Regions from separate parts of the Methylocystis sp. Se48 genome, predicted to be linked through region 2. Evidence: predicted binding sites of a transcription regulator. Region 2 holds the regulator's gene; the other holds the start of a gene.

Region 1 (11,496 bases), 1.4 Mb from region 2:
GCGAATACGATCATCTTCCGGAGGCCGCCTTCTATATGGTGGGCTCCATCGAGGAGGCGATCGAAAAGGCCGCCAAGCTCGCCAAGGAAGCGGCCTGAGCCAATGAAACGCGCGGAGTGGGAAAGCGCCCGCTCCGCATTCGCCAAAAAACTGACGGCCGGGGGAACGCCGGCCAATCGGTTGTGACGTTCAGCGCCGCCGGAGACTGACATGGCCGCTTTCCACTTCGAACTCGTTTCCCCCGAGAAGCTCCTGTTTTCGGGCGACGTCGAAAGCGTGGCGGCGCCCGGCGCAGAGGGCCAGTTCACGGTTCTCAAAGACCATGCGCCAGTGATGACAACGCTGAAGTCCGGGGTGGTCACCGTCGCGGGCGGCGACGGAAAGGTCGAGAAGCTGTTCGTGCGCGGCGGCTTCGCGGACGTCAACGCAGACGGCTTCACGATCCTCGCCGAGCTTGCCGTCCCGCTCGCCGACATCGACCTCGCCAAGCTCGATGGCGACATCAAAGACGCCAGGGAAGATTTGGCCGACGCCAAGAGCGACGAGGCGCGCCGGGTCGCGGCGGAAAAGCTCGCCCAGCTAGAGGAAATGCGGGCCTCCGTCGCCGCCTAGTTTTCCTCTGTCGGCGCACGCGGCGGCAACGGCTCTTCGAGTTCCGCCTCGATGATGTCGCCGCGCTGCTCTTCCGGCGCCAGTTCCGATCGCGTCGCCGCGACCGTCCTGATGGCCTCGCCGATCTCCGGGTTGCGGTTGATCAACGTCTGCAAATCATAGGCGTCGAGGATCAGGAGCTTCGTCGGCTCCGTCGCGCGCACATTGGCCGTTCGCAGCGTCTTGTGTAAGATGGCGATCTCGCCGAAGAACTGTCCAGGCCCCAGCCGCACGGACTCTCCGGGCAGTTCGATCTCCACTTCGCCTTCTGCGATGAAATACATGGATTGCGCCATCTCCCCGCGGCGCACGATTAATGTGCCGGCCGGAACGGATTGCGCGCTGAGATAGCGCATGATTTCCGCAATCGCCGATGCGTTGAGCGTGCGAAAGAGGGGCACGCTTGCGACCATGCTCCAGGTAACGACGAATTCCCGCCGGTGAATTTCCTCCGCGAAGGCTGTGGCGACGATGCCGACCGGAAGGCCTAGCATCACATAGCCCGCGACCATGGTGATCGCGGCGATCATGCGTCCGGCCGGCGTCAAGGGCGTGACGTCGCCGTAACCCACCGTGGTGATCGTAACGATCGCCCACCACATAGCGGCGGGAATCGAGCCGAAATTCTTGGGCTGCGCGTCGTGTTCCGCAAGATGGATGGCGGTCGCGGAAAACAGCACGGCGCCAAATAGCAGAATCGCTGTCGCCAGCAGGGCTTTGCGTTCCGCTTCCATGACCGCCACCAGCGTTCGAATGCCTGCCGAATAGCGCGCGAGCTTGAAAAATCGCAGCAGACGCAAAATCAGCAAAACGCGGAGGTCGGCCGCGAAGAAGAAAGAGAGGTAAACCGGAAGAATCGTCAAGAGATCGACGATCGCGGAGCCGGAAGCGATGAATGCGAACCGCGCGCCTACCGGCGTTCGATCGGAATATGGCGTATGATCCGGCGCGCACCACAATCGCAGCAAATATTCCAGTGTGAAGACGCCGACGGCGAGATATTCGATCGCAAGAAAAACGCGCCGGTATTGCCGCTCATATTCCGGCACCGATTCCAGAACGACCGAAAGAACCGACAGTGCGACGAGCGCAATGAGGGCGCGGTGGAGAATGCGCGTGACGCGGTCATGCGCGCCGCCGTCCAGAACAACATGAACGCGCCGCCTCAGGCGGAAATACCAGTGCCGCCGATCGCTCGCCGTCACGGAGCCGCCTTGTCCCGCAGCGCGCTTTCGACGGCGGCGAGCGCGTCGCCGATCGCGGCTGCGTTGGGGCCGCCCGCCTGGGCGAGGTCGGGCCGACCGCCGCCGCCCTTGCCGCCGAGGGCGACGCTGGCGGCCCGGACGAAATCGACAGCGCTGAATCGTTCCGTCAAGTCCGGCGTGACGCCGACCACGATGCCCGCCTTGCCGTCCGGCGAGGCGCTGGCGATCGCAACCACTCCCGATCCGACGGTCTTCTTGGCCTCGTCGACGAGCGATTTCAAATCCTTCGCGTCGATGCCCTCGACGGCGCGAGCCAGGAGCCGGACGCCGCCAATGTCGCGGGGCTCCCCGCCGACAGAACTCCCGCCCGCGCCGCCCATGGCGAGTTTGCGTTTCGCGTCCGCAAGCTCGCGCTCGAGCTTCTTGCGTTCCTCGATGAGCTGGGCGAGTCGCCCCGGCGCTTCGTCGACCGGGGCGCGCATCAGGGCGGCGACGTCCTGAAGCGCGCGCGCCTGCGAAACGAGATAGGTTCGCGCGCCTTCCGCCGTGCGCGCTTCGATACGGCGCACGCCGGAAGCTACGGCGCTCTCCCCGACAATTGCAATCAGCCCGATGTCGCCGGTGCGCGCGACGTGAGTTCCCCCACAAAGCTCGACGGAAAAGGCGTGACCTGCGCCTGGGCCGGGCCGGCCCATCGCGACGACGCGCACCTCGTCGCCATATTTCTCGCCGAAGAGCGCGCGCGCGCCCGATTGGATCGCCTCTTCCTGCGCCATGACGCGCGTTTCGACCGGCGAATTGTCCTGCACGATCTCATTCGCCAGCGTTTCGACGCGCGCGAGTTCCTCCGCACTCAACGGCTTGGGATGCGTGAAGTCGAAGCGCAGGCGCTCCGGCGCGACGAGGGAGCCCTTCTGGGCGACATGGTCGCCGAGCACCTGCCGCAGCGCCTCATGGAGAATATGCGTCGCGGAATGATTCGCGCGCGCCGCCCGGCGGCGGCCGTGGTCGACCTCGAGCTCAAGCGCCAGTCCGGGAACGATCTCCCCTTCCTCGACCACTCCCTCGTGAACTATCACGTCCCCGAGTTTCTTAAGCGTATTCTCAACGCGAAACCGGACGCCCTTGCCGGCGATGAGGCCGACGTCGCCGACCTGTCCGCCCGACTCGCCATAGAAAGGCGTCTGGTTGAGAATGATCGCCCCGCGATCGCCTTTCTTGAGCGTGAAGGCTTCAGCGCCGTCGTGCACGAGGGCGGTGACGACGCCTTCGCTCTTTTCGCTGTCGTAGCCCAGAAACTCCGTCGCGCCGAGGCGTTCGCGCAGGGCGAACCACAGCGTCTCGGTGGCGGTTTCGCCGGAGCCGGCCCAGGCCTTTCGGGCCTCGGCGCGCTGGCGCTCCATGGCGGCGTCGAAGGCGCTTCTGTCGACGGCGATGCCGCGCGGCCGAAGCGCGTCCTCGGTGAGGTCGAGCGGGAATCCGTAAGTGTCGTAGAGTTTGAAGGCGGTTTCGCCGGAAAATTTGGCGCCGGGCGCGAGGCCGGCGGTCTCTTCGTCGAGAATGGCGAGGCCGCGGGCGAGGGTCGCGCGAAAACGGGTTTCCTCGGTCTTCAGCGTATCGACGATCAGCGCCTGGGCGCGGAGGAGTTCGGGATAGGCCTGCCCCATCTCGGCGACGAGCGTGGGGACGAGGCGCCACATGAGGGGCTCTTTCGCGCCGAGGATCTGCGCGTGGCGCATGGCGCGGCGCATGATGCGTCGCAGAACGTAGCCGCGGCCCTCGTTCGAGGGGGTCACGCCGTCCGCGACCAGGAATGAGGAGGCGCGCAGATGGTCGGCGATGACCCTGTGGCTCGCAGCCCGCGGGCCGGCGACGGGCGCGCCGGTAAATTCGGCGACGGCTCCGGTGAGCGCGCGAAAGAGATCGATGTCGTAATTCGACGTCACGCCCTGGAGCAGCGCGGCGATGCGTTCAAGGCCCATGCCCGTGTCGATCGAGGGGCGGGGCAGGGGCGCGCGCTGGCCGGGGGCGACCTGCTCATATTGCATGAAAACGAGGTTCCAGAATTCGAGGAAGCGGTCGCCGTCCTCGTCCGGACTGCCGGGCGGGCCGCCCGCGAGCGCCTCGCCCTGGTCGTAGAAGATTTCGGAACAGGGGCCGCAGGGGCCGGTGTCGCCCATGCTCCAGAAATTGTCGGAGCTGGCGATGCGAATAATACGGCTGTCGTGGAACCCGGCGATCTTCTTCCAGAGATCGAAAGCCTCGTCGTCGTCGTGATAGACCGTGACGAGGAGGCGATCGACAGGGAGCTTGAATTCGCGGGCGATCAAACCCCAGGCGAGTTCGATCGCGCCTTCCTTGAAATAATCGCCGAAGGAGAAATTCCCAAGCATTTCGAAGAAGGTGTGATGACGGGCGGTGTAGCCGACATTGTCGAGGTCATTGTGCTTGCCGCCGGCGCGCACGCATTTCTGGGCGGAAGCGGCGCGCGCCTGACGGCGCTTCTCCACGCCGGTGAAGACGTTTTTGAACTGGACCATGCCCGCATTGGTGAACATGAGGGTCGGGTCGTTGTGGGGAACGAGAGGCGAGGACGCGACCTTTTCGTGGCCGTTCTTGACGAAGTAGTCGAGGAAGGCGGAACGGATGTGGTTGACGCCACTCATCTCTTTGCGTCTCTCTGGAGCGTGATCGGCAGGTTTCCGATCATCGGGTGAAAACGGCGCCGGGCGCGCGGGCGCTGCGGCGGCGCCGAACGTCCGGGATTGCGGGCGATATGCCAGTCCCGAGGCGTTTCGGCAATGAAAAAGGCCCGGGGAACGGGCCTTTCGCATTTCGTCGCCATGGGAGCGGGTTCCGCTCACTCTGCCGCGTCGTCGTCGTTCCCGGAGTCGAGGATCTTTTCGGCGATGAGACCGGCGTTTTCGCGAATCGCCTGCTCGATGCGCGCCGCCGCTTCCGGGTTTTGGCGGAGAAAGGACTTGGCGTTCTCGCGCCCCTGGCCGAGACGCTGGTTATCGTAGGAGAACCAAGCCCCCGATTTCTCGACGACGCCGGCCTTGACGCCGAGATCGATGAGTTCGCCGACTTTCGAGACGCCCTCGCCATACATGATGTCGAATTCCACCTGCTTGAAAGGCGGCGCCACCTTGTTTTTGACGACCTTCACGCGGGTCTGGTTGCCGATCGCCTCGTCGCGGTCCTTGATCGACCCGACGCGGCGGATGTCGAGGCGCACGGAGGCGTAGAATTTGAGCGCGTTGCCGCCGGTTGTCGTCTCCGGCGAGCCGTACATCACGCCGATCTTCATGCGGATCTGGTTGATGAAGATGACGAGCGTATTGGAACGCGCGATGGAGGCGGTCAGCTTGCGCAACGCCTGGCTCATGAGGCGCGCCTGGAGTCCCGGCTGGACGTCGCCCATCTCGCCCTCGATCTCCGCCCGCGGCGTGAGCGCGGCGACCGAATCGACGACGAGGACGTCGACCGCGCCGGAGCGCACCAGCGTATCGGTGATTTCGAGCGCCTGCTCGCCGGTGTCGGGCTGAGAGATCAGCAACTCGTCGAGATTGACGCCGAGCTTGCGGGCGTAGACGGGATCAAGCGCGTGCTCGGCGTCCACGAAGGCGCAGACCCCGCCCGTCTTCTGGGCCTCCGCGATGACATGGAGCGTCAGCGTCGTCTTGCCCGAGGATTCCGGCCCGTAAATCTCGACGACGCGACCGCGCGGCAGGCCCCCGACGCCAAGCGCGATGTCGAGGCCCAGAGACCCGGTCGAAATGGTCTCGATCTCGACGGCCTTCTGATTCTTGCCGAGCCTCATGATGGACCCTTTTCCAAAGGCCCGTTCGATCTGCGACAGGGCGGCGTCCAGCGCCTTGGTCTTGTCCACGGACGATCCTTCCACGAGGCGGAGATTGGCTTGGCTCACAGCTGACATCCCTTCTGGCACGATTTGGCGGACCGGGGCAACGGCGCTGACCCGATTGTGCATGATTTGTTCTCAATGCCAAGTTCTTTTTTCGTTCTTGCCTTCGGCCTCGCCCGGGCGGCGGCGTTCAGGCCAAGAGGGGCTTCGCGCCGCAGCGCATGTGCAGGGGCGCGCGCAACGGCAGGGCGGGCGGATCGGCGCGCCAGGCCGCGTCGAGTTCCCGCTCGACGAGGCGAAGCGGATCGGCGCCGCGACGGGCCCGATATTTCGTTACGGCGGACCAGGTCGCGAGGAACCGCTTCAGATCGGCGCTCGAATGCGCGATCGGAGCCTCGAAAAGGGGCGCGTCCCGCTCGGCGAAGGGAAAGGGGAGCGTTCTGTAGCCGCCGAAATAGAGTGCGGCGTTCTCGCCCCAAAAGGGGCCGAGCACGTCGTCCTTGAGGTGACGCAAGACGGCGTCGAGCGGTGCGCGGCCGGTCCAGGGCCAGTCGTAGGTCCAGGCGGCGATGATCCCGCCGGGCTTCAGAGCCCGCGCAGCAACACGATAAAATCCGTCGAGATCGAACCAGTGAATCGAACAGGCGCAGGCGACGAGGTCGACTTCCTCCGTCAGACCGACATCGGCCTCGGCGGCGGCGAGGCGATAGTCGATATTGGCGCGCCTCGGGGCGCGAGCGAGCTGGCGGCGATCCGGGTCTGTGGCGACCACCTTGTCGAAATGGCGCGCGAGGCCCAACGCGGCCTGACCGCTGCCGGTTCCGCAATCCCACGCCAGCCCCCGCGCGGGCGCAACGCCCGCGAGCCAGTCGAACAGCGCCCCGGGATAGGGCGGGCGGAAGGCGAAATAGGCGTCCGCGTCGTCGCCGAAATAGAGTGGCGGGCTCGCATCCACGGCGGCGTGGTCTCCGTTTGCGCGACGTTTCGACGCGCGAAACTAAGGATTGGCGGCGGGCCGTCAACCGGAAGCCGGCGGGCGCCGGGGACGTCGATCCCCCGCGCCTGCGGCGTTCCTACATCCCCATGTCGAAAAGCAGCGCCTCGGACTCGCTCCCGCCTTCGCGAAGGAGTTCGCCGTCGCCCGTCGCCGCAAGCCCATCCCCCGCTTCGAGCCGTGCGCCGTTGACCAAGACGTCGCCGCGCGCGACCTGCACCCAGGCGCCGCGTCCCGGCCGCATCTCATGCGCGACGCGCTCGCCCGGCGCGAGCGCCGTCGCATAAACATCTACGTCGCGATGCACCGTGATCGAGCCGTCGCGCCCGTCGCGCGAGGCGACGAGCCGCAGCCGGCCGCGCTTTTCCGCCGGGGCGAAGCGCTTCTGCTCGTAGCCGGGCGCGAGCCCCTCGCGTTCCGGAACGATCCAGATCTGCAGAAAATGGACGGGCGCCTCGTCCGAGGCGTTGTATTCGCTGTGCGTCACGCCCGTTCCGGCGGTCATGCGCTGAACGTCGCCCGGCCGGATCACCGAAGCCGCGCCGAGACTGTCCTTGTGCGCCAGCGCGCCGTCGAGCACATAGGAGACGATCTCCATGTCGCGATGCGGATGGGTCGGGAAGCCGCCGCCGGGGGCGACGCGGTCCTCGTTGATGACGCGCAGCGGGCCGAAACCCATATGCGCCGGGTCGAAATAGCCGCCGAAGGAAAAGCTGTGGCGGCTGTCGAGCCAGCCGAGGCGCGCCGTTCCCCGATCCGCGGATTTTCTGATCGTCGTTTGCATGGCGAACGCTCCCTCTTAGTCTTCTTCCGATAGCGCGGAGATGGCGTTTCGCGCCCCGAGCCGCAAAAGGCGCCGCGTTCTCGCAGCCGAAAGGCGTCTCACAGCCCCAGTTCGGAGAGACCCGGATGGTCCGCGGGACGCGGGCCCGGCGGCCAATGATATTTGCGCTCCGAACTCTCGGATCGGCAGATCGTTGATGCTCGCATAGCGCAAGCGCATGAGGCCGTTTTCGTCGAACTCCCAATTCTCGTTGCCGTAGGACCGGAACCAGTCGCCCGCGTCGTCGCGCCATTCATAGGCGGAGCGCACGGCGATGCGATCGTCCGCAAACGTTCACAGCTCCTTGATGAGCCGGTAGTCGAGTTCGCGCGCCCATTTGCGCTTCAGAAATTCGACGATCTCTGCGCGCCCGGAAGGAAACCCCGCGCGGTTGCGCCAGCGGCTGTCCACCGTATAGGCCAGCGCGACGCGCTCGGGGTCGCGCGTGTTCCAGGCGTCTTCGGCCATGCGCACTTTCCGGATCGCGGTTTCGCGGATGAAGGGCGGCAGCGGCGGGCGTGGGATCTCGCTCATGCGTCAATTTCCTCCCTGCGCTCATGTTCCGGATTGCGAAAGGGCAGCGCGTCCAACTGTTCCCTCATCAGATCGTCGAGCGCCTTTCGCTCGCGCCGGCAGAAATCCGCGACGGCGGCTGCGAAACCCGCATCCGCGAAATCATGCGCCGACCATGTGACGACGGGGCGGTAGCCGCGCGCGAGCTTGTGCTCGCCCTGCGCGCCCGCCTCGACGCGCCTGTAGCCGTGGCGGATGGCGTAGTCGATGGCCTGATAATAACACACCTCGAAATGCAGGAACGGCCGCTCGATCAGCGCGCCCCAGTTGCGGCCGTAAACGGCGTCGTCGCCGAGGAAATTGATCGCCCCCGCGACATAATCCGCGCCCTGCTTCACCATGACGAGCAAAATGCGCTCCGCCATAGCCGCGCCGATGAGATCGAAGAAAGAGCGCGTAAGATAGGGCCGCCCCCATTTGCGCGCGCCCGTGTCCATATAGAAGGCGAAGAAAGCGTCCCAGTGATGGGGCTCGATCTCGGCGCCGATGAGACGCTCGATGGCGAGATCGTCGCCCAGGGCCTCGCGCCTTTCGCGCTTCACGCTCTTGCGCTTGCGGGAGGAGAGCGCGCGCAGGAAATCGTCGAAATTTGCGTAGCCGTCATTAATGAAATGAAACTGCTCGCCCGCGCGCAGCGTGAAGCCCGCGTCGCGCAGCGCCTCGGCGTCGCCTTTCGTCGGATAGGTGACATGAATAGAGGAGGCCTGCGCCGCCCTGCGCAAGCCGCGCAGCGCCGCGATCAAAGCCGTCCGCGCGCCCTCTGGCGCCTCAGGCGCGACGAGAAGACGCCGGCCCGTCACGGGCGTGAAAGGCGCCGCCACCTGAATTTTCGGATAATAGGCGCCGCCCGCCCGCTCATAGGCCTGCGCCCAGCTCCGGTCGAAGACATATTCCCCGAGGCTGTGCGTCTTGAGATAAGCGGGCGCGCAGGCGACGAGGCGGCCGTCATCCTCCACCAGTACATGAACCGGCGACCAGCCCGCGTCCCGCCCCACCGAGCCGGAGCGCTCCAACGCGTTCAGGAAGGCGTGCGCGACGAAGGGATTGAAGCGCTCGCCGTCTTCCTCGGAGAGTGACGCCGGATTGGCGCAGGCGTCCCATGCGGCCGCATCGACCTTGTCGAGCGACTGAACGAAGCGCGCCGTGAATTTTGGAGCCATGACCGCCGCAATTTGTGAGCCCCTAGTAAATAGGAAAAGCCCTGCACAGCGCCAGCACTTCTTCGCGCGTCGCGTCGATTGCCTGCATATCGGCCGGATTGCGCACAATGCGGCCGATCCAAGCGCCGATCCTTTCGAACTCGGTCGCGCCGAATCCCCGTGTCGTCCCGGCGTTGCTCGACAGGCGCAGGCCCGAGGGCGCCTCGGGCGGGCGCGGATCGAAGGGGATCATGTTCTTGTTGACCGCGAGCCCCGCCTGCTCCAGCGCCTTCGCCGCTGTGTCGCCCGTGACGCCGGCTGCGGAGAGATCGACCAGCATCAGACCCATGTCCGTGCCGCCCGTCACGATGCGCAGACCGCGCCGGGCGAGCGCGGCGGCGAGGGCGCGGGCGTTGTCGAGCGCGGCGGCGTTGTAGGCGCGAAACTCCGGCCGCAGCGCCTCGCCCAGGCACGCGGCCTTGCCCGCGACGGCGTGCAGCATCACCGAGCCCTGCACACCGGGGAATACGCCCGCGTTGATGCGCGACGAGAGGCTGTCGTCGTTCCACAGAACCATGCCGCCGCGCGCGCCGCGCAGAGATTTGTAAGTCGTCGTCGTCACGACATGGGCGTGTGGAAAGGGATGCGGATAAAGCCCCGTGGCGACGAGGCCGGCGAAATGCGCCATGTCGACGAGAAGCCAGGCGCCGGCCTCGTCCGCGATGGCGCGCAGCGCCGCGAAGTCGATGGCGCGCGGATAGGCCGAGCCGCCGGCGATGATCATTTTCGGCCGCGTCGCGCGGGCGAGATCGCGGACCTCGTCGAGGTCGATCCGCTCGCTGTCGCGGTTCACGCCATAATGCGTCACGCGATAGTCGCGGCCGGTGAGCGTCGCGGGATGGCCGTGGCTGATATGCCCACCCGCCGCGACATTCATGGAGAGAATGGCGTCGCCGAGTTTCAGCAGGCCCAGAAACACGCCGGCGTTGGCGTTGGAGCCCGAATGCGGCTGCACATTGGCGAAACGGCAGCCGAAGAGCTTTTTCGCCCGCTCGATCGCGAGCGCCTCGACGGCGTCGGCGAATTGCGCGCCGCCATAGTAGCGCGCGTGGGGAGCGCCTTCGACGGTCTTGTTCGTGAGCACGGACCCCTGCGCCGCGAGCACCAGCCGCGAGACGATGTTTTCGGAGGCGATGAGCTCGATCCCGTCGCGCTGGCGCGCGAGCTCGCCGTCGATGGCGACGGCGAGTTCGGGATCGGCTTCGAGGCCTGCGGTGAAATAGCCGGGAGGGGGAAGGGGCATGGGGGGTCCTCTCGGATAATGAAACTAGCTGGATTCGCGCCCCGGCGCGACGCCCGCGCTTCATTCCTCCGCCCGTGCGCCCCCGCACATCCGCCTCTCTCCCTTCGCGGTTAAGGTCTCATCAACCAAACGATGGAGGCGGAGATGCAACAGGAATTCGATCTCGAAGGCGTGGTCGTGCAGATTCTCGCAACAGCCTTGGCGATGGGGTTTTACGGAGCCATGCTCATCGCCCTGTTCCGCGTCGCCGCAGGCGCGTGAGCCGCTACCCCTCGATCTCCTCGCGCTTGATTTCGAGGTCGAGCCATTCCTCCTCGGCGGCCGCGAGGTCGCTTTCGACCGCGGCGAACATTTCGCTCGCCTTCGCGAATTTCGCGGGGTCCTTGGCGTAGAGCTCGGGGTCGTCGAGCAACGCCTGGAGTTTCGTACGCTTCGCGCGCAATTCCTCCATGCGGGCGGGCAGCGTCGCGAGCGCGTGCTGCTCCTTGAAGGAGAGCTTCGCTTTCGCGGGCGCCTTCTCGGCGGGCTTTTCCTTCGCCGCCTTCTCCTTCGGCGCGCCGGCCGGCGGCGCCCCGCGCGCCTCGACGCCGCGCCCGCGCTGCGCGACCATGTCGCTGTAGCCGCCGGCGTATTCCGCCCAGCGGCCGTCGCCCTCGCTCATCAGCACGCTCGTCGCGACGCGGTCGAGAAAATCGCGATCGTGCGAGACGACGATCAGCGTGCCGGGATAATCGGCGAGCATTTCCTCGAGCAGGTCGAGCGTTTCGAGATCGAGATCGTTGGTCGGCTCGTCGAGCACGAGAAGGTTCGACGGCTTCGCTAGAGCGCGCGCGAGCATCAGGCGGCCGCGCTCGCCGCCCGAAAGCTTGCCGATGGGCGTCCTCGCCTGTTCGGGCTTGAAGAGAAAGTCCTTCATATAGCCGACGACATGGCGCCGCTC
Region 2 (11,496 bases):
AGCCTTCTGGACTGGACCATCCGGCCCGCGATCCGCGGCCTGCCGGGCGTCGCCGACCTCAATGTCCTCGGCGGCTTCGTGCGGACCTTCGAGGTCGCCCCATCGCCCGCCGCCATGGCGTCGCGCGGCGTCACGGTCGAGATGCTCGAGTCGGCGCTGAAGGACAACAATCGCAACGACGGCGCCGGCCGCGTGCGCGACGGCGAGGAGGCGCTGCTCGTGCGCGCGGAGGGCCGCTTGCGCTCGCTGGACGACATCCGGTCCGTCGTCATCGATTCGCGCAAGACCGGCATCGTGCGCGTCGGCGACGTGGCCGAGGTGCGCTTCGGCTCGCTGCCGCGCAACGGCGTCGTCAATCGCAACGGCGATGCGGAGGCCGTGTGGGGCCTGGTGCTCGGTCTGCGCGGCGCCGACGCGCGCACGGTGGTCTCCGGCGTGAAGGAGCGGTTCGCGGAACTCGCGCCCATGCTGCCGAAGGGCGCCAGGATCGAGATTTTCTACGACCGCAGCGAGCTGATCGGCAAGGCCGTCTGGACTGTGCAGAAGGTGCTGATCGAAGCCATCGTGCTCGTCGTCATCCTGCTGGCGCTGTTCCTTGGCGATCTGCGCGCGGCGCTGGTCGTTTCAGTCATTTTGCCGCTCGCCGCGCTCGCGACTTTCGGCATCATGAAATGGTGGGGGCTCTCGGCGAACATCATGTCGCTCGGCGGCCTCGCCATCGCCATCGGCCTCCTCGTCGACTGCGCCGTCGTGGTCGTCGAGAACGTCGAGCACCGCATGGCGCATGCCCGAGACGCGAGCCTCGCCGATCGCCTCTACATGACGCTCGAGGCGACGAGCGAGGTGGCGACGCCGCTCGCCTCGGGTGTGGTCATCATCGTCACCGTGTTTCTGCCCCTCCTCTCGCTCGAGGGGCTGGAAGGGCGTCTCTTCGCGCCCGTCGCGCTAACCATCGCCTTCGCGCTCGGCTCCGCGCTCGTCCTGTCTTTGACGGTGGTGCCGTCGCTGAGCGCCACACTGCTTCAGCCCGGCCATGCCGACGAGCCGTGGCTCGTGCGCAAAATCGCCGCGGTTTACGAGCCTTTGCTGGAGCGCGCGCTGGCGCGTCCGCTCATCGTCGCGGGATTTGCGGGCGTGGGGCTCGTCGTCGCCGGTCTAGCCTATACGGGCATCGGCCAGACCTTCATGCCGGTCATGAACGAGGGAACGCCCGTCATCACCATTCGCAAACATCCGACGATCAGCGTCGCCGTCGCCGCCGAGACCGACCGGCGCATCCAGCGCGAGATCATGGCGAAGGTGCCGGAGGTGAAAGGCATGATGGCCCGCGCCGGCGCCGACGAACTCGGCATTGATCCCGTCGGCCTCAATGAGACTGACAATTTCCTCACCCTCGCGCCGGAGAAGGAATGGCGCGGGCGTGGGATCGACTGGCTGATGGGCGAAATCCGAAAGGTGCTGGACGAGATTCCCGGCATCTCCTACGCCTTCTCGCAACCGATCGACATGCGCGTGCAGGAAATGATCATCGGCGCCCGCGGCGACGTGGTCGTCAAGATTTTCGGCGACGACATCAACGAGCTCAATCGCCTCACGCGCGAGGTGGCGGGCGTGCTGAAAAAAATTCCCGGCTCGCGCGACGTCTTCGGTCTGCAAAACGACGGCATGCGCTATCTCATCGCGCGCGTCGACCGCCTAGCGGCGGGCCGCTTCGGCCTCAACGCCGGCGAAATTCAGGATGCGCTGCGGGTCTGGGTCGACGGCCAGCAGGTGGGCATCGTGCTCGAGGGACCGATCCGCACGCCGCTCGTTATCCGCGGCTCAGAGACCTCGCGCCGTTCCTCGGTCGATTTCGCCAGGCTGCCCATGGTGTCGAACGACGGCAAGGTCGTAGAATTGTCGCAGCTTGCCGACGTTCACGCCGAGAACGGGCCAATTCAGGTCATCCGCGAGGAGGGCCGCCGCTTCGCGACGGTGCTCGCCAATGTCCAGGGACGAGACCTCGTCGGTTTCGTGGACGAAGCGAAATCCGCCGTGGCGCGCAATGTGAAGACGCCGAAAGGCTACGCTTACCAATGGGGCGGGCAGTTTGAGAACCAGCAGCGCGCCTCGGCGCGTCTCGCCATCGTCGTGCCCATCGCGCTCGCGCTCATCTTTCTGCTGCTCTATTTCACCTTTAATTCCGCGCTGCAGGCGACGCTCGTCTTCTGCAACGTGCCTTTTGCGGCGATCGGCGGCATTCTCGGTCTCTGGCTTTCGGGAGAGTTCATCTCGGTGCCAGCGTCCGTCGGCTTCATCGCGCTCATCGGCATCGCCGTGCTCAACGGCGTAGTGCTCATTTCCTACATCAACAAGCTGGTTTCGGAAGGAACCCGCACGACGCGCGAAGCGGTGGTCGAGGGTGCGCGCCGCCGCATGCGGCCTGTGGCCCTGACGGCGACCATCGCGGCCTTCGGCCTCATTCCTTTCCTTTTCGCAACGGGGCCCGGCGCGGAGATTCAGCGTCCGCTCGCGATCGTGGTGATCGGCGGCCTCATCTCGGCGACGACTCTCACCCTCGTGCTGCTGCCGATTCTTTACGATCGCGCCACGACCTGGCGGCTGCGCGGCAAGCGCGGCCGGCTCGGCGCGCGTCAGGGCGTCGTCCCGTGAGCCCGCGCGCTTCCGTCCTCCTCGGCCTCGCCGCCCTGGTCGCCGCTTCCGCCGCGGCCGCCGGGCCCAAGCCGCGCGGCGCGGTGACGGTGAAGGAGGGCGCGACCGTCGAAAAGCGCGGGAAGAAGCCCCTCGGCCATCAGCTCGCCCGGCATCTCGACATGGCCGTCGCCATCGACGCGCAATCCAAGGCGCTGGAGGCGCAGTTCGGCGCCGTTTCGGCGCGCTACGCGACAACGCGCTCGATCTCGCCGGGCTCGCCCTACGTCGGCGGAGCCCAGCGCAACGCCGTCGCCGGCAATTTGCGCAATTACAACGAAACGGAAGTCGAGGCCGGCCTGCCGCTGTGGCTCCCCGGCCAGCGCGACGCGATGGAGGCGACCGTCTCTTCCGGCGTGATCGAGATCGAGGAAAAGATCGCCCTACGGCGCCTCGACGTCGCAGGTCTCATCCGCGACGCCTGGTGGGCCGCGCAGCGCGCCGCGCGCGAAGTCGTCGTCGCACGCAATCGCGTCGCGACGGCGCGCGAGATCGGCCAGGACATGACGCGGCGCGTCCAACTCGGCGACGCGGCGGAGGCGGACGCGCTGCTCGCCAAAAACGAATTGCTGGCGGCGGAGACGGAGCTCGCCCAGGCGGAGGGCGCCGAAAAGGTCGCGCGGGTGAATTATCAGGCGCTCACTGGCGGCGCCCCGCCGGACGGGACGCTGGAGACCGCGAAGCCGGCGGGCGACATCGAGGAGCATCCCGCCCTGCGGACGCCGCTCGCGGCGCTGCGCCGCGCCGAGACGCAGTTGCAGCTCGTCGAAGCGACGCCGATCGACAGTCCCGAAGTCGGCGTGTTCGGGCGGCAGGAGCACAACAGGCAATATTCGACCGATCCGTCGCAGCAGATTACCGATCAATTGACCAATGCGACGACGGTCGGCGTGCGCATTCGCATTCCCCTGCCGACGGACGGACGCCAGGAACCGCGCCGGGCGGAGGCGATCGCGGAAATGACGCGCGCCCGCGCCGAATATGAAAAGGCGAAACGGGTGGTTCTGGCCGAGATCAAGGCCGCGCGCGCCAATCTCGCCGCCGCGCAAAAGGCGTCAGGTCTCGCCGAAAAGCGGCTCTCGGTCGCCAATGAGCAATTCGATCTCTCGCGCAAATCCTTTGCGCTCGGCGAAATCAGCGCTTTCGATCTTTATCGCGTGCGCCAGCTGCAACTGGAGGCGCAACGCGCGCAGGCGGCGGCCGCCGTGAGCGTAGGTCAGGCGATTTCCCGGCTCAATCAGGCGCAGGGCTATGCGCCCTAGCTCACGGCTGGGCGTCAAGAAAGGACGCGATCCGCCCGATCGTCGGCGCGTCGAGCAGTAGCGGCGCATGGCCTTGTCCCGGAACGGTGAACCGCTCAAGCCGCGGCGCCCGGCGGGCCATTTCGTCGAGCGTTTCGACGGAGAGAATGTCCGACGTCTCGCCCCGGATCGCCAGAATGGGAACGGCCGAGAGCGCCGCGAAGGGCTCCCAGAACTCGTCCAGTTCCGACTCCGGCGTGACCGCGTCGAGCGTATGCGTCAGCTCTGGATCGTAGCGCAGCTCCACCTTCCCGCCCTTCTCGACGAAGGTCTGGCGCGCGTAGACCTCCCACTCCTCCGGGCTTACGCCGACGAATTGCGGGGCCGCCGTCATGCGCATCAACGCAATGGCGTCGCTCATCCGCGCGAGGGGCGGCATTTTGCCGACATAGCGCTTGATGCGCAGCAGCCCGTCGCGCTCGATCCTTGGTCCGATGTCGTTGAGGACGGCGGCGCGCGCGAGGCCGGGCCGCGCCTTTGCGATCCGCATCGTGTGCAGCCCGCCGCGCGACGTGCCGAGGAAGACCGCTTCCGCGACGCCCGCGTCGGCGAGGACAGCGAAAATGTCATCCTGCTCGACGTCGAGATCGTATCGGCGCCAGTCCTTGTCCCACTCCGAGCGCCCGCGCCCGCGATAGTCGACCGCCAGAACGCGGCGGCCCGCCTGCCGCGCCGCCTCCGCCACGCGCCAGAAATCGTCCGCCGAGCGAGCGAGCCCGGGCAGACACACGAGCGGCAGACGCGCCGCGGCGGGGCAGGGGTAGTCGAGATAATGCAGGCGGAGACCGTCGCGTGCGGCGACGAAACGGCTCTCTGGCGGCGGCAGGGTCGAGCTCAAGGGCGGATCCTCCTTCTGTCTCCCCTGATTGCGACATTCGGCCCGCGAAATCCAGCGGCGGCGGCGCATCGGCTTCCTTGACTTCCCGTCTTGATGCAGCGAGTTTGCGCGCGCCCGAGAGGCTCCGGGCGCCGTTCGTTCTGGCCCAGGAAACATTGTCGCCCATGCGCTCCTATCTCGACTTCGAAAAGCCCGTCGCCGAACTCGAAACCAAGGTCGAGGAGCTGCGCGCGCTGGCCGAAAAGGGCGAGGGCGTCTCCATCGCGGAGGAGCTGACGAAGCTCGAGGCCAAGGCCGCCAAGGCGCTCGCCGACCTCTACGCCGCCCTCACGCCCTGGCAGAAGATTCAGGTCGCGCGCCATCCGCAGCGACCGCATTTCTCGGATTATGTGAAGCAGCTTATCGCCGAATTCACGCCGCTGGCCGGCGACCGCCTCTTCGGCGAGGACTCCGCGATCGTCGGTGGCTTCGGGCGCTTCAAGGGCGAGCCTGTCTGCGTCATCGGGCAGGAGAAGGGCTCGGACACGGCGAGCCGCCTGCATCACAATTTCGGCATGGCGCGGCCCGAGGGCTATCGCAAGGCCGTGCGCCTCATGGAGCTCGCCGACCGGTTCGGCCTCCCGGTGATTTCACTGGTCGACACGGCCGGCGCCTTTCCCGGCATCGACGCCGAGGAACGCGGCCAGGCGGAGGCCATCGCGCGTTCGACGGACGCCTCGCTCTCGCTCGGCGTGCCGAATGTCGCCGTGGTGGTGGGGGAAGGGGGCTCCGGCGGGGCCATCGCCATCGCCGCCGCCAACAAGGTGCTGATGCTGGAGCACGCGGTCTATACGGTCGCCTCGCCAGAAGCGTCGGCCTCCATCTTGTGGCGCGACGCGGCCAAGGCGCAGGACGCGGCGACGAGCATGAAGATCACAGCGCAGGATCTGCTGAAATTCGGCATCATCGACGTGATCGTCACAGAGCCGGCCGGCGGCGCCCACAGAGATCCGCAGGCGGCCATCGCCTCGGTCGGGGACGCGATCGCAACGGAGCTGTCGCGCCTGACGAATCTTTCCCGCGAGCAGCTGCGCCACGCCCGCGCCGAGAAGTTCCTCGCCATGGGCCGCAAGATTGAGGAAAAGCGTTAACTCAATTGGCGAAAATGCGCTGCATTTGTCGCATCCGATGGCGCCACGGACACTTTCTCGTCCCAATTCGAGCCTCTAGTGCTTTGTGGCGGAGAGGGGTCTTTCCACCGCCCGATTAGGAATGCGTTACGTTATTGCGCGCAATATGACGCGCAGTTGCGTAAAAATGCGCGGGCGCTGGGGCGCAGAGGGGAGCTGTGCGCATGAAGTTTCGGGTCTTGAAGCCGGCCGCGGCCGTCGTCGTTTTCGGCGGTCTTGCGCTATCCGCCTGTCAGGACAGCGGCCTCTCCCAACGCGCGCTCGCGCCCATTCCTCCGGAAACGGTCGCGTTGATGGAAAAGATCGGCACGACCAAGGAGGCGCCGGTGCTGATCCGCGCCTACAAGAAGGAGGCGGAGCTCGAAATCTGGAAGATGCGGCCGGACGGGCGCTACGCCTATCTCAAGACCTTCCCCATGTGCCGCTGGTCGGGCCAGCTCGGCCCCAAAACGCGGGAAGGCGACCGTCAGGTGCCGGAGGGCTTCTATACGATCACGCCGGCCCAGATGAACCCGAATTCGGCCTATTATCTGTCGTTCAACGTCGGCTATCCGAACCAGCTCGACAAGGCGCTCGGCCATACGGGCGGCACGATCATGGTCCACGGGGCCTGCTCGTCGGCGGGCTGCTTCTCCATGACCGACGCGCAGATTTCCGAGATTTACGCCATCGCCCGCTCGGCCTTCAATGGCGGCCAACGCGCGATTCAGATGCAATCCTATCCGTTCAAGATGACGGCGGAAAATCTGGCCAAACATCGTCTGGATCCTAATATCGGCTTCTGGAAAAACTTGAAGGAAGGCAACGACCATTTCGAGGTGACGAAGCAGGAGCCAGCGGTGGCGTACTGCGGCCGGCGCTACGTGTTCAACGCTGCGCCCGCGGGCCATATGGATCCGCTTTCGGCCTGTCCGCCGCTCAAGCACGATCCGGAGCTCATCGCGAGCGTGTCGGCCAAAGCCGCGAAGGACGACGAGAAGATCGCCGAATTGGCGTCGAGCGTGAAGCCCGTCCGGCTCGTTTATCAGGACGGCGGCATGCATCCGAGCTTCCTCGCCCGCATCGCCGAAACCAGCCGCCCCGAGGCGCTGCAGCCGCCAATGGAGATCGCGCTCGAGGAGAAGCCGATCCGCCCCGCTGGCAAGGCCACGCAGCTTGCCGCCAAGTCGCCGATCGTGACGATGGCGGCCGCCAAGGCCGCCGCGCAGTCGCGCGAGGCTGAGACATCGACGGTCGCGCAGTCGCTGGCGCCGGACGATCGCCGCGAAATGTCGGCGCTTGCGCCCGACGACAGCCCCACGGCGTCGATCCGCCGCGCGCTCCGCGCGAGCAAGTAGCCGCGCGCGGGCTCCTGCCGAATCCAGGCCGCGCCCCGCAAGAGCGCGGCCTCTTCGCGTAAGCGGCCGTTAACCGCGCCGCGACGATGGGGCTTGCGGAACGCACCGCGAACGTCTATAAATCGTTCATGATTTGTTTGTAGCAGCGAGTCGTGCGGCGCGGGCAGGAACGTGGCATGTTGACCAAAAAGCAGAGCGATCTGCTGCGATTCATTCACGAGCGGCTGAAAGAGTCCGGCGTTCCGCCGTCTTTCGACGAGATGAAGGACGCTCTGGACCTGAGGTCCAAGTCCGGCATTCATCGCCTCATCCTCGCGCTCGAGGAGCGGGGCTTCATTCGCCGCCTTCCCAACCGCGCGCGCGCGCTCGAAGTGCTGCGTCTTCCCGAATCCGCGACGCCGCGGGGCGGAGGGGGCGCGCGCGGCGGCAAATTCGCGCCCGCCGTCATTCAGGGCAATCTCGGCCGCGTCCGGCCGCTGCACGAGCGCGGCGAGGAGGAGAGCAGCCCGCTCGTCGCCATACCCGTCATGGGCCGAATCGCCGCCGGCACGCCCATTTCCGCGATTCAGAGCCGTAGCCATACGATTGCGCTGCCGCCCGACATGCTGTCGGCCGGCGAACATTTCGCGCTCGAGGTGCGCGGCGACTCCATGATCGAGGCCGGCATTCTCGACGGCGATACCGTCGTCATCAAGAAGCAGGACTACGCCGACACGGGCGACATCGTCGTCGCCCTCATCGAGGACGAGGAAGCGACGCTGAAGCGGCTGCGCAAGCGCGGGGCCTCCATCGCCCTCGAAGCGGCGAATCCGGCGTACGAGACCCGCATCTTCGGTCCCGACAAGGTGCGCATTCAGGGTAAACTCGTCAGCCTGCTGCGGAAATATTGACGCCGCGCCGGACGCGGCCAATCCGGCTCCGCATCGCCCGCGCAACGGCGCCCCGCGAGAGCGCTCAGCTCTCTCCGAGGACGTCCGCGAAGCTCCACGTGGGCTTTCCTTTCAGCGGTCTTAGCCAGGCGAGAGCGCTTCACTCCAGCGGCTCCGACAGCTCGGCCGCCTCGTCTTCTTCCTCGTCGGGAAGGGCGGGGCGGCTCGCGGCCGGGGCCGGGCGCGGCGACCAGGGACGATCCTCGTCGACGCCGCGCGCGGCGGTCCAGCGGACGCCGCCGTCTTTCAGGAAACGGAGCGAGACGGAACCCGTTTCCGCGAGCCTGCGCCGGTCGATGACGATTGGGGCGCCGCATCCTTGTGGCGCAGCGAGCGGCGTCACGATGATCGCGGCCCGCGCGCAGTCTTCGGCAAAAGCCGCCGGCGCGGCAACGAGCGAAACGAACCTGCCGTCGAAGGCGCGTCCGACGCAGCCGTAATCGTCGCAGACGACGCCGCTTCGCGCATCCGCCGCGGCGCGGCCGTCCGCGTCGGCCCGCAGCCATTGCTCCGAGGCGAATGCGCCCGGCTTTTTGCCGAGCAGGGCGAGTTCGCCGGAGGGCAGGCGCAAGGCCGCAGCTTCTCCGGTCAGGAGGACGGCAAGGTCGAATCCCGGGCCGTTCGTCGCGCCGAGCAGGCCAAGAAGCGCGAAGGGGATTGCAGTCGCGCGCCAGGCCCATGTCCGCCATAAAACGGCGCAGAGCACCGCCAGCGAGAGGAAGACGATCGCCCAGGGCGCAAAGGCCTTCACATGCAGGCTGGCTCCCGGCGCGCTGGCGATGAGCGTCGCGAGCCAGGTCACGAGGCTGATGCCCATTTCGAGATAGCGCCACACGAAGCCGTCGAGGCCGAAAGGATAGAGCGCGGCGCCGACGAGCGCGCAGGGAATGGCGAAAAACTCGATGATTGCGAGCGTCAGCGGATTGCCGATCAGCACATAGGGGCTCAGTTCATGGAAATCATTCGCCATGAAGGAGGCGGTGGCCGAGGTCGCGCAGAGCGTCGCCACGATCGTCGCGCCCGGCCCGTTCAGGAGACGCTCGACAAGCTCCTCCCTGATTTCGGCGAGGCGGCCCCGCAGACCCGTCCTCGAACCGCCCGCGCGCCGCCGCGCAAGATAATCGCCGCGCAGTTCATAGACGGCGATGAGCGCGGCCACCGCGGCGAAGGAGAGTTGGAAGCTCGCGCCGAGGAGCGCCTCGGGCTCGACGGCGATGATGAAGAAGGCCGCGAGCGCGAGATTGCGCATGGAGAGCGAGGGCCGGTCGAACAGCACGGCCGCGAGCATGATGAGCGTCATCGCCAGCGCGCGCTCCGTGCCCACACGCGACCCCGTGCCGATGTCGTAGAGAACGGCCCCGACGATGGCGAGCGCCGCCGCCCATTTCTTGATCGGATAGTCGAGCGCGAGCGTTTGCGACATCGCCAGGAGCCGCCGCAGGCCAAAGAAGAAAATGCCGGCGACGAGCGTCATCTGCATGCCCGAGATGGTCACGATGTGAAAAATCCCGGCGCGGCGAATCAAATCCTTCGCGTTCTCGGAGAGGAAATCGCGCTTGCCGGTCACCATGGCGGCGGCGATGGCTCCGGCGTCGCCGCCGATCGTTTTGTAGACGCGTCGCGCCAGAGCGTTTCGCATTCGGTCCACGGCGGCGAAAAAACGAAGGGAGAAGGGCGCAGGGTCGGGCGGCGGCATGACCTCGATCCGCCCGAGCGCGGTCCCGACGCCGCCCAGCCGGGCGAAATAGGCGTCGCGTGCGAAATCATAGCCGCCGGGCAGCGCCGCGCGGGCGGGCGGCAGGAGACGGGCCTTCAACGCGATGAAATCGCCCGCCGAGAATTGCGGTTCGCTCCGCGTTGTCAGCCGCACCCGCGCGGGAACGACGTCGGCCGGCAGACCTTCCGCGCTCGCGACGCGCAGAATGAACCGCGCGCCCGCCGGCCGCAGGTCGATCTCCTCGACGAAGCCGGTCAGCTCGCCGACGCCTGGGCGGGGAACGATGGGCGCGGCGACCCGCGCCGCGCGCCAGGCCCCAGAGGCGAATCCGGCGGCGACGAAGGCGAGGGTCAGAAACAGCGCATGGGCCCGCGCATGACGGCGCCAGAACACGGCGAGCGACGCAGCGGCGGCGAGCGCGCCGACGCACAGCGCGAGCGGCGGTTCGCGCTCTGCGGAGAAATAGAGGACGACGCCGGCGCCGGCGGCGACCGCGAGCCACAGGAAGGGCCGCCGAAGCTCGGCTTCCTGCGCATAGGCCGCCTGCAGGGCCCCGGCGATTTTTTGCGCGGGCGGCGCGAGCCAGAGGGCCAGGCCGCCGCCTCGGCCCGCGTCGCGTTCCGCGGCGCGCGTCGCGTCTGTCACCGCAAACTCCCGGCTCGGTGGAGTCGCGCGAGATTAGTGCGATTTTCGATCTGAGGCTACGGTCCCGCTTCAGGCCGGCCGGATCATGCGCGGGCGCGGCTCTTGCGTTTCTTGCCGCCTCGGGGGCCCTGCCCGCGATCGGGCGAGCGCGCGTCGAAGGTTTCCGGCGGCTCGTCCGCGCGCATGTAGCGGACGCCAAGGAAGAACAGGATTTGCGCGTCGCCCGTCGGCGGCTCGCCGTCGCGGCGCGAGGATTTCTCGCGCGTCCGGAAGGCCACGACCTCCCCCATCTCGTCCTCCCCGCGTCGGGCGCGGCCAAAAGTTAAGCGACCTTTTCCTGATTAGGGGTCCGGGAGGGTTAATGTTCCGTCAACGACCCTTTGCTATTTTGAAAGTGCAAGTCGCGTAAAGAGTTTGAGTGAGTGCTCGTCAATGGACTCCGACAAGAGCAGCCGCCGAATCGTCGACGCCTCGCTTCTTCGCGCCATCGTCGACCAGTTCGTCAGACGTCCGACGCATCCGATCGGCGACATCCGGCAATTCGAGCAATTGGCGCTCGGGCTGATCGACATCGTCGATTCGGCTTCCGTCGCGCAGGTCGCGCGTCCGCTCTGCTTCCACGCCGAGACGCCGCCGTCGATCTTCGCCCGCCTGCTCGGGAAAGGCGGGCCCTGCGCCGAGCTTGCGCTCGAATACGCGCCCGCCCTGCCTCGCGCCGAGTTGCAGAAGGCCGCGCTGCAGGGCGCGGCGCCGCTGGCTTGCGCCGTCGCGCGTCGGGCCGACATCGACAGGGATCTGACGATCGCCCTGGCGCATCGCGGGGAACGTGAAGTCCTGCGCGCACTCGCGGGCAACGCCTCGCTCCATTT

Evidence for each region. Region 2 encodes LexA, which represses DNA repair genes until DNA is damaged. Its sites were predicted from a motif close to TGTTCNNNNTGTGTTCNG; they were not measured.
Region 1: a site for LexA is predicted at 5,869-5,886, ahead of recA (recombinase RecA). Genes of this name have one in related genera too.

Annotation. Positions count from the first base shown of each region.
Region 1 covers NZ_CM149850.1:3,446,782-3,458,277, reverse strand. The annotation lists gene atpD (F0F1 ATP synthase subunit beta) at 1-98, shown strand, start outside; gene ACV959_RS16820 (F0F1 ATP synthase subunit epsilon) at 211-612, shown strand; gene ACV959_RS16815 (cyclic nucleotide-gated ion channel) at 609-1,856, opposite strand; gene alaS (alanine--tRNA ligase) at 1,853-4,522, opposite strand; gene recA (recombinase RecA) at 4,717-5,787, opposite strand; gene ACV959_RS16800 (class I SAM-dependent methyltransferase) at 5,915-6,679, opposite strand; gene ACV959_RS16795 (pirin family protein) at 6,798-7,502, opposite strand; partial or broken gene ACV959_RS16790 (nuclear transport factor 2 family protein) at 7,601-8,075, opposite strand; gene ACV959_RS16785 (GNAT family N-acetyltransferase) at 8,072-9,274, opposite strand; gene ACV959_RS16780 (serine hydroxymethyltransferase) at 9,297-10,556, opposite strand; gene ACV959_RS16775 (ABC-F family ATP-binding cassette domain-containing protein) at 10,822-11,496, opposite strand, start outside.
Region 2 covers NZ_CM149850.1:1,118,277-1,129,772, forward strand. The annotation lists gene ACV959_RS05470 (efflux RND transporter permease subunit) at 1-2,652, shown strand, start outside; gene ACV959_RS05475 (TolC family protein) at 2,649-3,953, shown strand; gene ACV959_RS05480 (alpha/beta fold hydrolase) at 3,955-4,830, opposite strand; gene ACV959_RS05485 (acetyl-CoA carboxylase carboxyltransferase subunit alpha) at 4,995-5,960, shown strand; gene ACV959_RS05490 (L,D-transpeptidase family protein) at 6,164-7,336, shown strand; gene lexA (transcriptional repressor LexA) at 7,513-8,226, shown strand; gene ACV959_RS05500 (ComEC/Rec2 family competence protein) at 8,366-10,627, opposite strand; gene ACV959_RS05505 (hypothetical protein) at 10,711-10,917, opposite strand; gene ACV959_RS05510 (DUF2336 domain-containing protein) at 11,060-11,496, shown strand, end outside.